DNA from 2 places in the Weissella sp. LMG 11983 genome. Region 2 is predicted to be linked to the other one. Evidence: a T-box and tRNA genes for the amino acid it is inferred to sense, from the RefSeq annotation. Region 2 holds a T-box; the other holds one or more tRNA genes.
What was found. The T-box of region 2 lies ahead of OIT45_RS03040 (valine--tRNA ligase). A T-box ahead of a tRNA ligase gene usually reads a tRNA of that ligase, here a tRNA-Val.
Positions count from the first base shown of each region.

Region 1 (7,163 bases), 400 kb from region 2:
TCGTTAAGCCAAGCAAGCGAATCGGCTTTTGATACCCACCTAATTCTTCCCAAATGTCTTGTGCTAATCGCACAAATTCTGTGGCATCATTTGGCAAGAAGTCCGTCTGTGTAAAGCGACGTGTCTCTGTGTCAAAATCTTCGTCACGTACTTTCAAGACCAGTGTTTTACCGTGCATACCGCGTCGTTTAAGCGACTGTTCTAGTCGCTCGGCTAATCGTTTAAACTCCGCCTCAATCTGCTCCTCAGTGTCCAAAAATGGCCCGTACGTGTGTTCTTTACCAATCGACTTACGCTCACGTTGCCATTCAACCGGACGGTCATCAACGCCACGAATACGCCGGTAAAAATCATAACCCATCCGACCGAAGTGCTGGGTTAATGTTGTTTGATCCATCTCGTATAAGTCACGCCCCGTATCCACACCAAGTTCGTGCATCTTTATGGCTGTTTTCTCTCCCACGCCACGCACGTCTTCAATTGGTAGCGCATCTAAAAATGGCCGAATATCCGCCTCACGGACAACTGTGAGGCCAACCGGCTTGTTATGCTCAGAAGATAACTTCGCTAAGAATTTATTGAATGAAATCCCAACTGAACTCGTCAACGACAATTCTGCAAAAATCGTTTGTTGCAACTCATGAGCCAGCGCCACCGCATTCGTATGTCCCGTTTTATTCTCGGTCACATCCAAATAAGCCTCATCGAACGCTATAGGTTCAACCTTATCTGTATAACGATGAAAAATATCATGAACCTGTTGTGACACAGCACGATATTTTTCAAAGTTAGGATCCAAGAATGTTGCGTTTGGCGCTAATCGTAATGCTTCAGCTGCACTCATCGCTGAATGGACACCTAACTTTCGTGCAACATAGTTAGCTGTCGCCACCACACCACGGCCACCATTCTTACGCGGGTCATGCGCCAAAATTAATGGCACATTTGCAAGAGCGGGATTATCACGGATTTCCACTTGGGCATAAAACGCATCCATATCCACGTGAATAATTTGTCGATCTGTTTTTAAATGTACTGGTATCTCTAGCAAATCAGCCATGATAATCTCCTTTCTTCCGAGCTAATAAAAAGAATTCAAGCTGCACCCTGCAACTCGAATTCTAAAAAATTACTTTTCGTCTTCTGAAGCTGTCTCGTCGGCCTTAACTTCTTCAGCAACTGGTGCTTCAACAGCTTCAGTCTTAGCTTCAGCAGCCTTAACAACTTGGCGGATAGCTGACAACTCGAATACCAAGATAACACCTTCAGCATCCAAGTCGAAAGTCTTAGCTTCCTTGTTAACAGCAGCAATCTTACCGTGCAAACCACCGATAGTAACCACTTCAGCACCTGGTTGTACGTTGTTAATCATCTCTTGACGCGTCTTTTGTGCCTTTTGTTGAGGACGAATCATGATAAAGTACATGGCTGCCACGAAGACAATCAAAATCAAAATGTTCATTGACATAGTAGTAAATCTCCTAAAATTTTAATAACAGTAATTAGAACAGACGGGCGTTTGCGTTGTTATAACCGTAGTTAGCCATAACCTCTTCACGGAACTCAAGTAGTCGATCTTCCGCAATTGCTTGGCGCATGTCTTCCATCAGCTTCAACAAGTAACGCAAATTGTGCACTGAGGCGATGTTTTGTGCATACAACTCATCAGCCTTAAACAAGTGGTGCAAGTAAGCCTTGGTAAAGTTTTGTGAACCGTAGTCTTCCGTCTCGGGGTCAATCAAAGAGAAGTCATTCTTGTACTTTGAGTTCGTAATCACGATACGACCCTTAGATGTCATCAAAGTTCCCTTACGCGCAATACGCGTTGGCAAAACTGAATCAAACATGTCGATACCACGGATAGCACCGTCAATCAATGAGTCTGGTGCTGCCACACCCATCAAGTAACGTGGCTTGTTCTCAGGCAAGAATGGCACCGTGAAGTCTAGTACACGGTTCATTTCTTCCTTCGTTTCACCAACTGACAAACCACCAACCGCATAACCAGGCAAATCAAGTGATACCAAATCACGGGCTGATTGCTTACGTAGTTCACGAAAACCAGCACCTTGCACGATACCAAACAATGCTTGATCCTCAGGACGACGGTGCGCTGCCATCGCACGCTCAGCCCAGCGTGAAGTACGCTCAACTGAGTTCTTCACGTAGTCATACGTTTCGAAGTATGGAATCGCTTCATCCAATTGCATCATCACGTCAGAACCCAAGTTGTTTTGGATTCGCATCGCAACTTCTGGAGAAAGGAACATTTCTTCACCATTGACGTGGTTACGGAAAGTAACTCCCTCTTCCTTAATGTTGTTACGCTCTGACAATGACCAAACTTGGAAACCACCAGAATCAGTCAAAATTGGGCCATCCCAATTCATAAACTTGTGCAAGCCACCAGCTTCAGCAATCAATTCATCACCAGGACGTACCCACAAGTGGTATGTGTTAGACAAAATGAATTGAGACTTGATCTCCTTCAATTCACGAGGTGAGACATTTTTAACGGTTGCTTGTGTACCAACTGGCATGAACATTGGGGTCATTACTTCACCGTGTGGCGTTGTAATCTTACCCAAACGTGCACCAGTATGCTTTTCAACGTGAAGCAATTCGTACTTCACAGCATAATCTGACATGTTTCGACTTCCTTCCTGACACATCTGTTAAATGTGCTAGCATACTATTTTCACCCGCTAACTAAAGCGGTAAATAAAAACTAACTAAGAACTATTATATCAGAAAGAACGCCCGTCTTAGGCGCAATTTCCAGAATAAATGAACTTTATGTGTAAACTGTGATGTTTGATGGTACAAAAAAACCACCAGATAACTGGTGGTTAGGATGGACGTTACAGGGATCGAACCTGTGACCCCCTGCTTGTAAGGCAGGTGCTCTCCCAGCTGAGCTAAACGTCCATGTGCATCGCGACGTCCTATCCTCGCAGGAAGCGATCCTCCAACTACTTTCGGCGCTATTGAGCTTAACTTCTGTGTTCGGTATGGGAACAGGTGTGGCCTCAATGCCATCGTCACGACACGGTATTTAATTGAGAAAATATTAGCTCTCTCAAAACTGAATCATAATTTGTAAATCAAACTTCGTTTGAGCCTTACACCACGTTTTCAACTTGGTTAAGTCCTCGAACCATTAGTACTAGTCCGCTCCATGCGTCGCCGCACTTCCACTTCTAGCCTATCTACCTCATCATCTCTGAGGGGTCTTACTTCATAAAGAATGGGAAATCTCATCTCGAGGCGAGTTTCACACTTAGATGCTTTCAGCGTTTATCTCATCCGTACATAGCTACTCAGCGATGCTCCTGGCGGAACAACTGATACACCAGAGGTACGTCCACCCCGGTCCTCTCGTACTAAGGGCAGCTCCTCTCAAATTTCCTACGCCCGCGACGGATAGGGACCGAACTGTCTCACGACGTTCTGAACCCAGCTCGCGTACCGCTTTAATGGGCGAACAGCCCAACCCTTGGGACCGACTACAGCCCCAGGATGCGATGAGCCGACATCGAGGTGCCAAACCTCCCCGTCGATGTGGACTCTTGGGGGAGATAAGCCTGTTATCCCCAGGGTAGCTTTTGTCCGTTGAGCGATGGCCCTTCCATGCGGAACCACCGGATCACTAAGCCCTACTTTCGTACCTGCTCGACTGGTAAGTCTCACAGTCAAGCTCCCTTGTGCCTTTACACTCTGCGAATGATTTCCAACCATTCTGAGGGAACCTTTGGGCGCCTCCGTTACCTTTTAGGAGGCGACCGCCCCAGTCAAACTGCCTGCCAGACACTGTCTTCCACCACGCTTAGTGGTGCGAGTTAGAGTGGTCATACAACGAGGGTAGTATCCCAATGACGCCTCCACCGAAACTAGCGTCCCGGTATCTACGGCTCCTACCTATGCTGTACAAGCTGCACAAACACTCAATATCAAGCTACAGTAAAGCTCCATGGGGTCTTTCCGTCCTGTCGCGGGTAACCCGCATCTTCACGGGTATTTAAATTTCACCGAGTCTCTCGTTGAGACAGTGCCCAGATCGTTACGCCTTTCGTGCGGGTCGGAACTTACCCGACAAGGAATTTCGCTACCTTAGGACCGTTATAGTTACGGCCGCCGTTTACTGGGGCTTCAATTCGTACCTTCGCCGAAGCTAAGCACTCCTTTTAACCTTCCAGCACCGGGCAGGCGTCAGCCCCTATACGTCATCTTACGATTTTGCAGAAACCTGTGTTTTTGATAAACAGTCGCCTGGGCCTATTCACTGCGGCTCAGCTTTCGCTGAGCACCCCTTCTCCCGAAGTTACGGGGTCATTTTGCCGAGTTCCTTAACGAGAGTTCACTCGCTCACCTTAGGATGCTCTCCTCGACTACCTGTGTCGGTTTGCGGTACGGGCAGGTAAACACTAACTAGAAGCTTTTCTCGGCAGCGTGACATCACGGACTTCCCTACTTTATTTCGGTCCTCATCATAACTTGTCCTTAAAAGATAAAGCATTTAACTCGATCTAAGACTCATTATTTAACCCAGCATATCCAGCAGCTGGGATCCGTTAGCCTTCTGCGTCCCTCCATCGTTCAAACATGTTCACCTGGTACAGGAATCTCAACCTGTTATCCATCGACTACGCCTCTCGGCCTCGCCTTAGGTCCCGACTAACCCTGGGAGGACGAGCCTTCCCCAGGAAACCTTAGTCATACGGTGGACAGGATTCTCACCTGTCTTTCGCTACTCATACCGGCATTCTCACTTCTAAGCGCTCCACCAGTCCTCACGGTCTGACTTCATCGCCCTTAGAACGCTCTCCTATCGCGCCACTTACGTGGCACCCGTAGTTTCGGTGGTGTGTTTAGCCCCGGTACATTTTCGGCGCAGAATCACTCGACTAGTGAGCTATTACGCACTCTTTAAATGGTGGCTGCTTCTAAGCCAACATCCTAGTTGTCTATGCAACTCCACATCCTTTTCCACTTAACACACACTTAGGGACCTTAACTGACGATCTGGGCTGTTCCCCTTTCGACAATGGATCTTATCACTCACTGTCTGACTCCCGGACATACGTGATTGGCATTCGGAGTTTATCTTAATTTGGTAACCCGAGATGGGCCCCGCACCAAAACAGTGCTCTACCTCCAACACGCTACATTCCGAGGCTAGCCCTAAAGCTATTTCGGAGAGAACCAGCTATCTCCAAGTTCGATTGGAATTTCACCGCTACCCACACCTCATCCCAGCATTTTTCAACATGCACGGGTTCGGGCCTCCAGTGCGTTTTACCGCACCTTCACCCTGGACATGGGTAGGTCACCTGGTTTCGGGTCTACAACAACATACTAATTCGCCCATTTCAGACTCGCTTTCGCTACGGCTCCGGTCTTTCCACCTTAACCTTGCATGGTATCGTAACTCGCCGGTTCATTCTACAAAAGGCACGCTATCACCCATTAACGGGCTCTAACTTCTTGTAGGCACATGGTTTCAGGAACTTTTTCACTCCCCTTCCGGGGTGCTTTTCACCTTTCCCTCACGGTACTGGTTCACTATCGGTCACTAGGGAGTATTTAGCCTTGCGAGATGGTCCTCGCGGATTCCGACCGGATTTCACGTGTCCGGCCGTACTCAGGATCCTGACGGGAGGTCAACACTTTTCGCATACGGGGCTGTCACCCTGTCTCGCTCAGCTTCCCAGCTGATTCTGCTAAATGTTAACTTTGTAACTCCACAATGTCAGTCCTACAACCCCAAAGTGCAAGCACTTTGGTTTGGGCTCTACCGATTTCGCTCGCCGCTACTGACGGTATCGATTTTTCTTTCTATTCCTGTTGCTAATGAGATGTTTCAGTTCACAACGTCTACCTTCAACCTAACTATATATTCATTAGGTGATAACTTGCATAACAAGTTGGGTTCCCCCATTCGGAAATCTCCGGATCAAAGCTTACTTACAGCTCCCCGAAGCATATCGGTGTTAGTCCCGTCCTTCATCGGCTCCTAGTGCCAAGGCATCCACCATGCGCCCTTAATAACTTAACCTATCAACTGACGTTGATGATATAAGTTTGAGTATGTGGCTCAAGGCCACAAGCGATTTTAAACTAATTTAAAAAACTCAAAAAATTACGCGGTGTATTTTTTCGGCTCAATTTATATTGATTAACAATATTAAATGAATTTAAAAATTTACAATTATGATTCAGTTTTCAAAGATCTAATATTGAAACCCGTAGGTTTCAATGGAGAATATCGGGATCGAACCGATGACCCCCTGCTTGCAAAGCAGGTGCTCTCCCAGCTGAGCTAATTCCCCATGATGTATTTAATTGAGTGTAAGTCACTCAAAACTGAATATCGTTTCGTGAATGTGTAGGTTTCCGATTTTCCTTAGAAAGGAGGTGATCCAGCCGCAGGTTCTCCTACGGCTACCTTGTTACGACTTCACCCTAATCATCTGTCCCACCTTAGACGGCTGGCTCCCGAAGGTTACCCCACCGGCTTTGGGTGTTACAAACTCTCATGGTGTGACGGGCGGTGTGTACAAGACCCGGGAACGTATTCACCGCGGCGTGCTGATCCGCGATTACTAGCGATTCCGACTTCATGTAGGCGAGTTGCAGCCTACAATCCGAACTGAGACGTACTTTAAGAGATTAGCTCACCCTCGCGGGTTGGCAACTCGTTGTATACGCCATTGTAGCACGTGTGTAGCCCAGGTCATAAGGGGCATGATGATTTGACGTCATCCCCACCTTCCTCCGGTTTGTCACCGGCAGTCTCACTAGAGTGCCCAACTAAATGCTGGCAACTAGTAATAAGGGTTGCGCTCGTTGCGGGACTTAACCCAACATCTCACGACACGAGCTGACGACAACCATGCACCACCTGTCACCTTGTCCCCGAAGGGAACGCTCCATCTCTGGAGTTGTCAAGGGATGTCAAGACCTGGTAAGGTTCTTCGCGTTGCTTCGAATTAAACCACATGCTCCACCGCTTGTGCGGGTCCCCGTCAATTCCTTTGAGTTTCAACCTTGCGGTCGTACTCCCCAGGCGGAGTGCTTAATGCGTTAGCTACGGCACTTAAGGGCGGAAACCCTCAAACACCTAGCACTCATCGTTTACGGTGTGGACTACCAGGGTATCTAAT
Region 1 is NZ_JAOZFD010000001.1:163,022-170,184, forward strand. Features, by position in the region: gene dinB (DNA polymerase IV) at 1-1,063, opposite strand, end outside; gene yajC (preprotein translocase subunit YajC) at 1,130-1,468, opposite strand; gene tgt (tRNA guanosine(34) transglycosylase Tgt) at 1,503-2,648, opposite strand; tRNA gene OIT45_RS00990 (tRNA-Val) at 2,856-2,928, opposite strand; rRNA gene rrf (5S ribosomal RNA) at 2,933-3,049, opposite strand; rRNA gene OIT45_RS01000 (23S ribosomal RNA) at 3,141-6,055, opposite strand; tRNA gene OIT45_RS01005 (tRNA-Ala) at 6,257-6,329, opposite strand; rRNA gene OIT45_RS01010 (16S ribosomal RNA) at 6,408-7,163, opposite strand, start outside.
Region 1: it has a tRNA-Val gene. The T-box ahead of OIT45_RS03040 (valine--tRNA ligase) is inferred to sense a tRNA for this amino acid. The anticodon was not compared.

Region 2 (7,163 bases):
TCAGGGGCGTTGTTCACGAACTTCTCGTTACCCAACTTACCTTCAGCGCGCTTAACTTCACCAGCAAACTTCTTCAAGTCACCTTGCAAACGTGCAATTTCTTCGTCCAAGTCAATCAACTCTTCCAAAGGCACGTAAACTTCAGCACCAGAAATGATTTGTGTCATGGCCAACTTTGGCGCAGCCACATCAGCAGAAATTTCAAGTGACTTAGGCTTTACGAAGCGGTTGATGTAGTCTGAGTTTTCATCAAAGATGCGAGCCAAGTTTTCATCTGACGTCTTAATCAAAACGTCGATTTCAGTTGACATTGGGGCATTTGCTTCCGTACGGATTGTACGAACAGCCTTGATTAAGTCAGTCAAGCTTTGGAAATCAGCTTCCGCCGTTGGGTTATCCAACTCAGCCTTCACTTCTGGGTAAGCAGCAACCACGATTGACTCACCGTCATGTGGCATCTCTTGCCAGATAGCTTCCGTTACGAATGGCATGATTGGGTGTAGCAAACGCAGCGTGTTATCCAAAACGTAAGCCAAAACAGCTTGCACGTTCTTCTTAGCAGCTTCATCGTTTCCGTTCAACGTTTCCTTGGTCATTTCGATGTACCAGTCAGCGAAGTCGTTCCAGATGAAGTTGTACAACGAACGACCAGCCTCACCGAACTCAAACTTATCAAAGTTCTTCGTTACTGAAGCAATCGTCTCGTTCAAACGTGACAAAATCCACTTGTCGGCCAACGTCAAAACTGACAAGTCAGGAGGCAATTCAGCCTTCGTTTCGTCATCCAAGTTCATGATAACGTAACGTGAGGCGTTCCAGATCTTGTTAATGAAGTTCCAAGCTGAGTCCATCTTCGTGTATGAGAAACGAACGTCCAAACCTGGTGTTGAACCGGTTGCCAAGAACCAGCGCAATGCGTCAGCACCGTACTTCTCGATGACGTCCATTGGGTCAATTCCGTTACCCAATGACTTTGACATCTTGCGTCCTTGTTCGTCACGAATCAAACCGTGAATCAAAACGTTCTTAAATGGACGACGACCCGTGAATTCCTTTGATTGGAACATCATACGAGCAACCCAGAAGAAGATGATGTCGTATCCCGTAACCAATGTATTCGTTGGGAAGTAACGCTTGAAGTCTTCAGCATCTTCATCAGGCCAGCCCATCGTTGAGAATGGCCACAAAGCTGATGAGAACCACGTATCCAAAACGTCAGAGTCTTGCTCCCAGTTTTCGATATCTTCAGGCGCTTCCATACCAACGTACATCTCACCCGTTTGCTTGTGGTACCAAGCTGGGATTTGGTGTCCCCACCATAGTTGACGTGAGATAACCCAGTCGTGAATGTTATCCATCCAACGCGTGAAGGTATCTTCGAAACGTGGTGGGTAGAAGTCAACACGGTCGTCTGACTGTTGCATGTCCAAAGCTTGCTCAGCCAATGGCTTCATCTTAACGAACCATTGCGTTGACAAACGTGACTCAACTGGCACACCAGTACGCTCTGAGTGACCAACTGAGTGAACAATTGGCTCAATCTCAAGCATCCAACCTTCAGCTTGCAAGTCATCAACAATTGCCTTACGTGCATCAAAGCGATCCATACCAACATACTTGCCGGCACGTTCGTTCATTGACGCATCTTCGTTCATCGTGTTGATACGCTCCAAGTTGTGACGGTTACCAACACCAAAGTCGTTAGGGTCGTGGGCTGGCGTAATCTTAACCATCCCTGAACCAAACTCTGGGTCAACGTATTCGTCGGCGATGATAGGAATCTCGCGACCAACAAGTGGCACGCGTACCATCTTACCAACCAAGTCCTTGTAACGTTCGTCTGATGGGTGAACGGCAACAGCAACGTCACCGAACATCGTTTCAGGACGCGTCGTTGCAATTTCAATGTAGTCCTTACCATCGTAAGTGACACCTTCTTCAACGAATGGGTACTTAACGTGGTAGAAAGCACCTTCGTCGTCTTGGTGGATAACTTCGATATCTGACAAAGCTGTACGAGCCTTAGGATCCCAGTTGATGATGTACTCACCACGGTAGATCAAGCCCTTTTCGTACAACGTCACAAAGACCTTACGAACGGCTTCTGACAATCCTTCGTCCAACGTGAAACGCTCACGTGAGTGATCCAAAGAAAGTCCCATCTTACCCCATTGTGATTTGATGGTAGCAGCGTATTCGTTCTTCCAGTCCCAAACTTGGTCAACGAACTTTTCGCGACCCAAGTCGTAACGTGAAATGCCTTGCTCAGCCAAACGTTGTTCAACCTTAGCTTGCGTAGCGATTCCAGCGTGGTCCATTCCTGGCAACCACAACGTGTCGAATCCTTGCATACGCTTTTGACGGATAATCATATCTTGCAAAGTTGTGTCCCAAGCGTGCCCCAAGTGCAACTTACCCGTAACGTTTGGTGGTGGGATAACGATTGAGTAAGGACGAGCCTTATCGTTTCCTGATGGCTTAAAGCGGTTTTCTTGAACCCACTTGTCGTAACGGCCAGCTTCAACAGCTGACGCGTCATACTTTCCAGGCATATCAATTTCGCGCATGTGAAATTCTCCTTATAACATAATCTCTATTTGTGTAACGATGTGATGAGCAATAAAAAACGCCCTGACCATACAATAACTGTATGATCAGGGCGACTTAATCGCGGTACCACCTGATTTAACGGGACTTCTCCCGCTATCTCGTTAGAACTTAACGCGTTTCTCACGTTACCGACTACTATGATTTCACCGGCAATGCCCACTAACTACCTTCAGTCAAGAATTTTGATGCGCTTTTCACCAACCGCGCACTCGCTGCACAATCTTCATTGACTTACTTTTTAGTGCATTGCTATAAACGTAATTGTACGGTTATTTGCTTTGAAAATCAAGGTGAAAGACTAGTGTTCAAAGAAGAAAGATAGTAGGCGATTAGCCACTGGTACAAGAACTGCTAAGACAAGCACCGTCTTATAGAACTTCATCGAATCAATCATTTGCTTCATGCTGGTATTCAGCACCTTGATATCGCCCTTCATTTCCGACAAGTCTGATCGGATATCCTTGATATCGTCCCGTACCTCTTGGAAATCGTGCTTCTTAAAATCATCAAACTCCGCGTACGTCACGTAACGCTCTGTCTTTGTTTCGGTCATTTTCGTCGCCTCCTCGTTGACTATTAACACCGTATCCATATCCCCATTAAACAGATAAAGAGACGCCGAAGCGTCTCTTTATCACTGAATCCAGTATATCAGATTTAGTGGAAGAATAACATTCCAACCGCTTCATATAATAGGTACAAACCGTACCCAATCACAATGAAGGCAGAAACAATATTCACCCAGACCAGCGCACGCTTTGGCAAACGTTCTTTCAGCAAATTCATGGTGATTGTAATACCATTGAACCAAATAAAACTAGCGGTAATAACGCCGATGATGAATGGCCAAACTTGATTGTCGGCCAGCGTTCCGCGCAATGCACCAAGCATCAACGAGCCATCAATCAACGCTTGTGGATTGGCCCATGACACAATCACTGCTGTTATCATGGCCTTCTTCATTGTCATGGCATTTTGCTGTGTATTTAATTGCACTGAGTTGGCACCACGCAGAATGCCATAGCCAATCCAAATAACCAACAAGCCACCGAGTAGCATGACAATCAGCTTCAACATTTCATGGGAACTGATTAATGCGCCCATACCAAAGAATGCTGCCATCGAAAAGGCAGCGTCGGCTAACCAAACAAACAACACGTTTAGGAAAGCCCGACGGAGGCGATTATTCATGGCATTATTAAACACATATAAATTTTGCATACCGATTGGGGCGATAAACGCGAACCCAATCATCATACCTTTCAAAACTGTCATCATTGCTTCCACTCCCCTTTTCAACGCTATCCAGTATACAAGAAATCCAGTCCTGGCACTACCTAAACAGTCATATCCAGCTCATCTAGTTTACAACACTAGATGTTAAGGTTATACTATACTTATCAATTAGAAATCAGGGGGATTTAGTCATGCCAATCCTAACAAAAGAAAACCGTAAATACCTAATTACATACGAAACATTAAACGCTGTCACCCACGGTTTAGGCGTTCTAGCCGCTGTCGTTGGCGCAACACTACTACTTTGGGAAAGTATGCACGCGAACTTCAACTGGTTCACAATGGCAGCATTATGGATTTATGCCATCTCAATCATCACCTTCTTGCTCGCATCAACGCTCTTCCACGCATTAGTTTTCACCAAAGCGGGTAAGATTTTCCAATTCCTTGATCACTCAGGCATCTATCTTGTCATCCTTGGTAGCTATACACCCTACACATGGCTATTCCTACCAGGCAAAGTTGGTTGGCCAATTTGGATTACGATCCTAGTCTTGACCATCGCAGGTATCATTTATGATTTGTTCTTTGTTGGACGTTGGCCATGGCTGTCAGTTTTGATATACGTCATCATGGGTTGGCTAATCATCTTGGCTTTTCCAGCATTGCACGCCTCATTGACGCCATTTGCGTTCAACTTGTTGTTAGCTGGTGGTATTACACGCTAGGAGCAGGCGTTTACCTCATCCCCAAACTACCAATGAGCCACGTTTACTGGCACTTGTTCGTTTTGGGCGGTGCAGCCTTGATGTACATTTCAATTTTTAGCATGTTGTTCTAAAACAAATAACGGGCAAGCACCTTTGCAGTGCTTGCCCGTTTTCGTTTACTTCTTAACCGTTCCAGCCGTTACCCAGTTGGTAAAGTCTTGGTTTTCATCTTGTTGTTGGCCACCTTGTTGGTGATTCGTGTAATCGTTCTTTTGTTGTTGTGAGAACGTCGCCCAAACAGAACCGCCGATATAGTAGCGGCTTGATGCTAACAAGGTATCCTTCATGTTGGCCTGCTTAGCATCCCCCAGTGACGCCGCGTTTTTTAGCTGATCACCAGTCCAGAAACTAGCAACTGCATATTCCGTTCCATCTTGTAGCTTAACCTGACGTGCGATGCAAACGTTTTGGATGTTGCCTGCCTTAGCAGCAGCTTGTACCACCGTGACCGTAGCAGACGCATATGCGTTTGTATATGTATCAAAGTCCTGCTTCGTATCGTCTTGCAAGACAACCTTCACTGTACCGTTTGACATCTCTGATGACAAAACCGTCGGCGCTAACTTGTTCTCCTTCAAAATTGCCTTTACATCAAATGCCTTTGCACTTGAGCTCTTCGCTGCAACTTTTGAAGAGGATGTTGCCTTCTTTTCGGTCGTTTGCTTCTTTGATGCGGATTGCCCCTTTGATGATGAGTCTTCATTTCCACCACCTGCTACCAAACCAAAGATAACCAAAATACCAACCAACAGAACAATGCCTGAAATTATTGCGCGTTTATGCTTAGACATAACCTAGTCCTCTCTCTTATTTAATACTTTAAACATTCTATCACAAAACAGCTTGCCTATTCTGCCCTCCCTAGTGCATAATATAGTAGTTGACGCCTCCTTAGCTCAGCTGGTTAGAGCAACGGACTTTTAATCCGCGGGTCCAGGGTTCGAATCCCTGAGGGGGTATAAACCGTCAGCGTTAAAAAAAGACCGGTTGAACTGAACCCCAAAAATTGGAGTGAAGTTTAAGCGGCTAACTGGTCGGAAAGATTTCGGTATTGAACCGGAGTTCTTCCGGCCAGTTTTGTTTTTATCCGCTTATTGTTGTAGTAATAGACATAGTTAGTTATGGCGGACTTTAATTCGTCATAACTTTGATAGTGGTTGTTATGTACCGTTCCTACCTTCAAGATGTGGAAGATACTCTCAGCCATTGCGTTATCTAGGCATGTCGCTTTGCGACTCATGCTTTGGAACACACGGTTAGTCTTTAGCCGTGATACATACTCATAATTTTGATATTGGAAACCTTGGTCAGAGTGAATTGTCATTCGATAATTCAATTCTGGCCTATTTTGTAGAAGCTCATCTAATGGCTTTGTGACGAACTCGACAGTTGGATGAATATCGATATTCCAAGTGAGAATCTCACCACTATAAACATCAATATAGGCGGTGAAATAAGCACGTTCAGCCATCGTGCCTGATCCCCAACGGACTTCAGTGACGTCGGTGAGAACCTTCTGATATGGTCGATCCGTTGTGAACCGACGGTTTACACGATTCGGTGAGATATGTCCGACAGTGCCGGCGTAAGAATTGTACTTCCGTGTCAGACGGTTGAAAGCAGTACAGAGAAGCCCGTTCATCTTCATAATTTTCAGCACAACCTTATGGTTGGTGTTGAAGCCACGATTACGAAGCTCTTGTGTGACACGACGGTAACCGTAGTCCGGGTTGTCATCACGAATTGATATAATCTCATCAATTAACTCACGTGGATACTCCTTGTACGCACGCTTGCACGCGTCATGATAACTACTGCTAGACATCTCGGCTACTTGAAGAAGCAGCTTCAACTTGCACTTCAACTCTTGCCTTAGCACAGTGATTACTACCGCTTTGTCTTGGTTTGTAATTTCTTCTTTTCCTGAGCTAAGGCCTCGAGTTTTTCCAAGTAGGCTACCTTAATTCGAAGTAGTTCATTCTCTTCTTCGAGCTTCTTGATCTTGTCGTGTTCTTGCTTATTCATAGTTCGTTTCCGCCTTCGTTTATCAGGTTTTAGCCGACCAGACTCCAACGCACGTTCCCACTGCCAAATCAACGAAGGGCTAGTCACCCTGAACTTTCTCGCTGCTACAGGATAAGACGCGTGATGTGTAAGTCGCCAATTAATTACCTTGATTTTAAAGGAATACGGATAACTTGTCTGCTTTCTATGGGAATCTTTAATTCCATATACTCCGTCACGTTTTATGGAGTCCACCCAGATTCCAAGCGTTGATGATCCCTTAATTCCGAATTTCTTGCGTATTTCAACAGTCGGTACACCTTTGAGGTACAGAGAAACTGCTTCTATTTGAATTTCTTTTGAAAACATACAAAAACCCCATGAGTTAGATTTGCTCCAACTCATGGGGTTCAGTTCAGGTATCGCTATGATACCGGTCTTTTTTCGTATAGTTACTTACCACCAAACAACTTTGAGAAGAACCCAAACAGTCCTGATGACTTTTCATGTTGGCGAACAACACGTGACTCCTCTTCGGAAACT
Region 2 is NZ_JAOZFD010000001.1:564,203-571,365, forward strand. Features, by position in the region: gene OIT45_RS03040 (valine--tRNA ligase) at 1-2,567, opposite strand, end outside; T-box leader at 2,653-2,866, opposite strand; gene OIT45_RS03045 (hypothetical protein) at 2,909-3,163, opposite strand; gene OIT45_RS03050 (LysE/ArgO family amino acid transporter) at 3,268-3,888, opposite strand; partial or broken gene trhA (PAQR family membrane homeostasis protein TrhA) at 4,038-4,687, shown strand; gene OIT45_RS03060 (hypothetical protein) at 4,733-5,407, opposite strand; tRNA gene OIT45_RS03065 (tRNA-Lys) at 5,502-5,575, shown strand; gene OIT45_RS03070 (IS3 family transposase) at 5,635-6,495, opposite strand; gene OIT45_RS03075 (helix-turn-helix domain-containing protein) at 6,504-6,989, opposite strand; gene OIT45_RS03080 (hypothetical protein) at 7,073-7,163, opposite strand, start outside.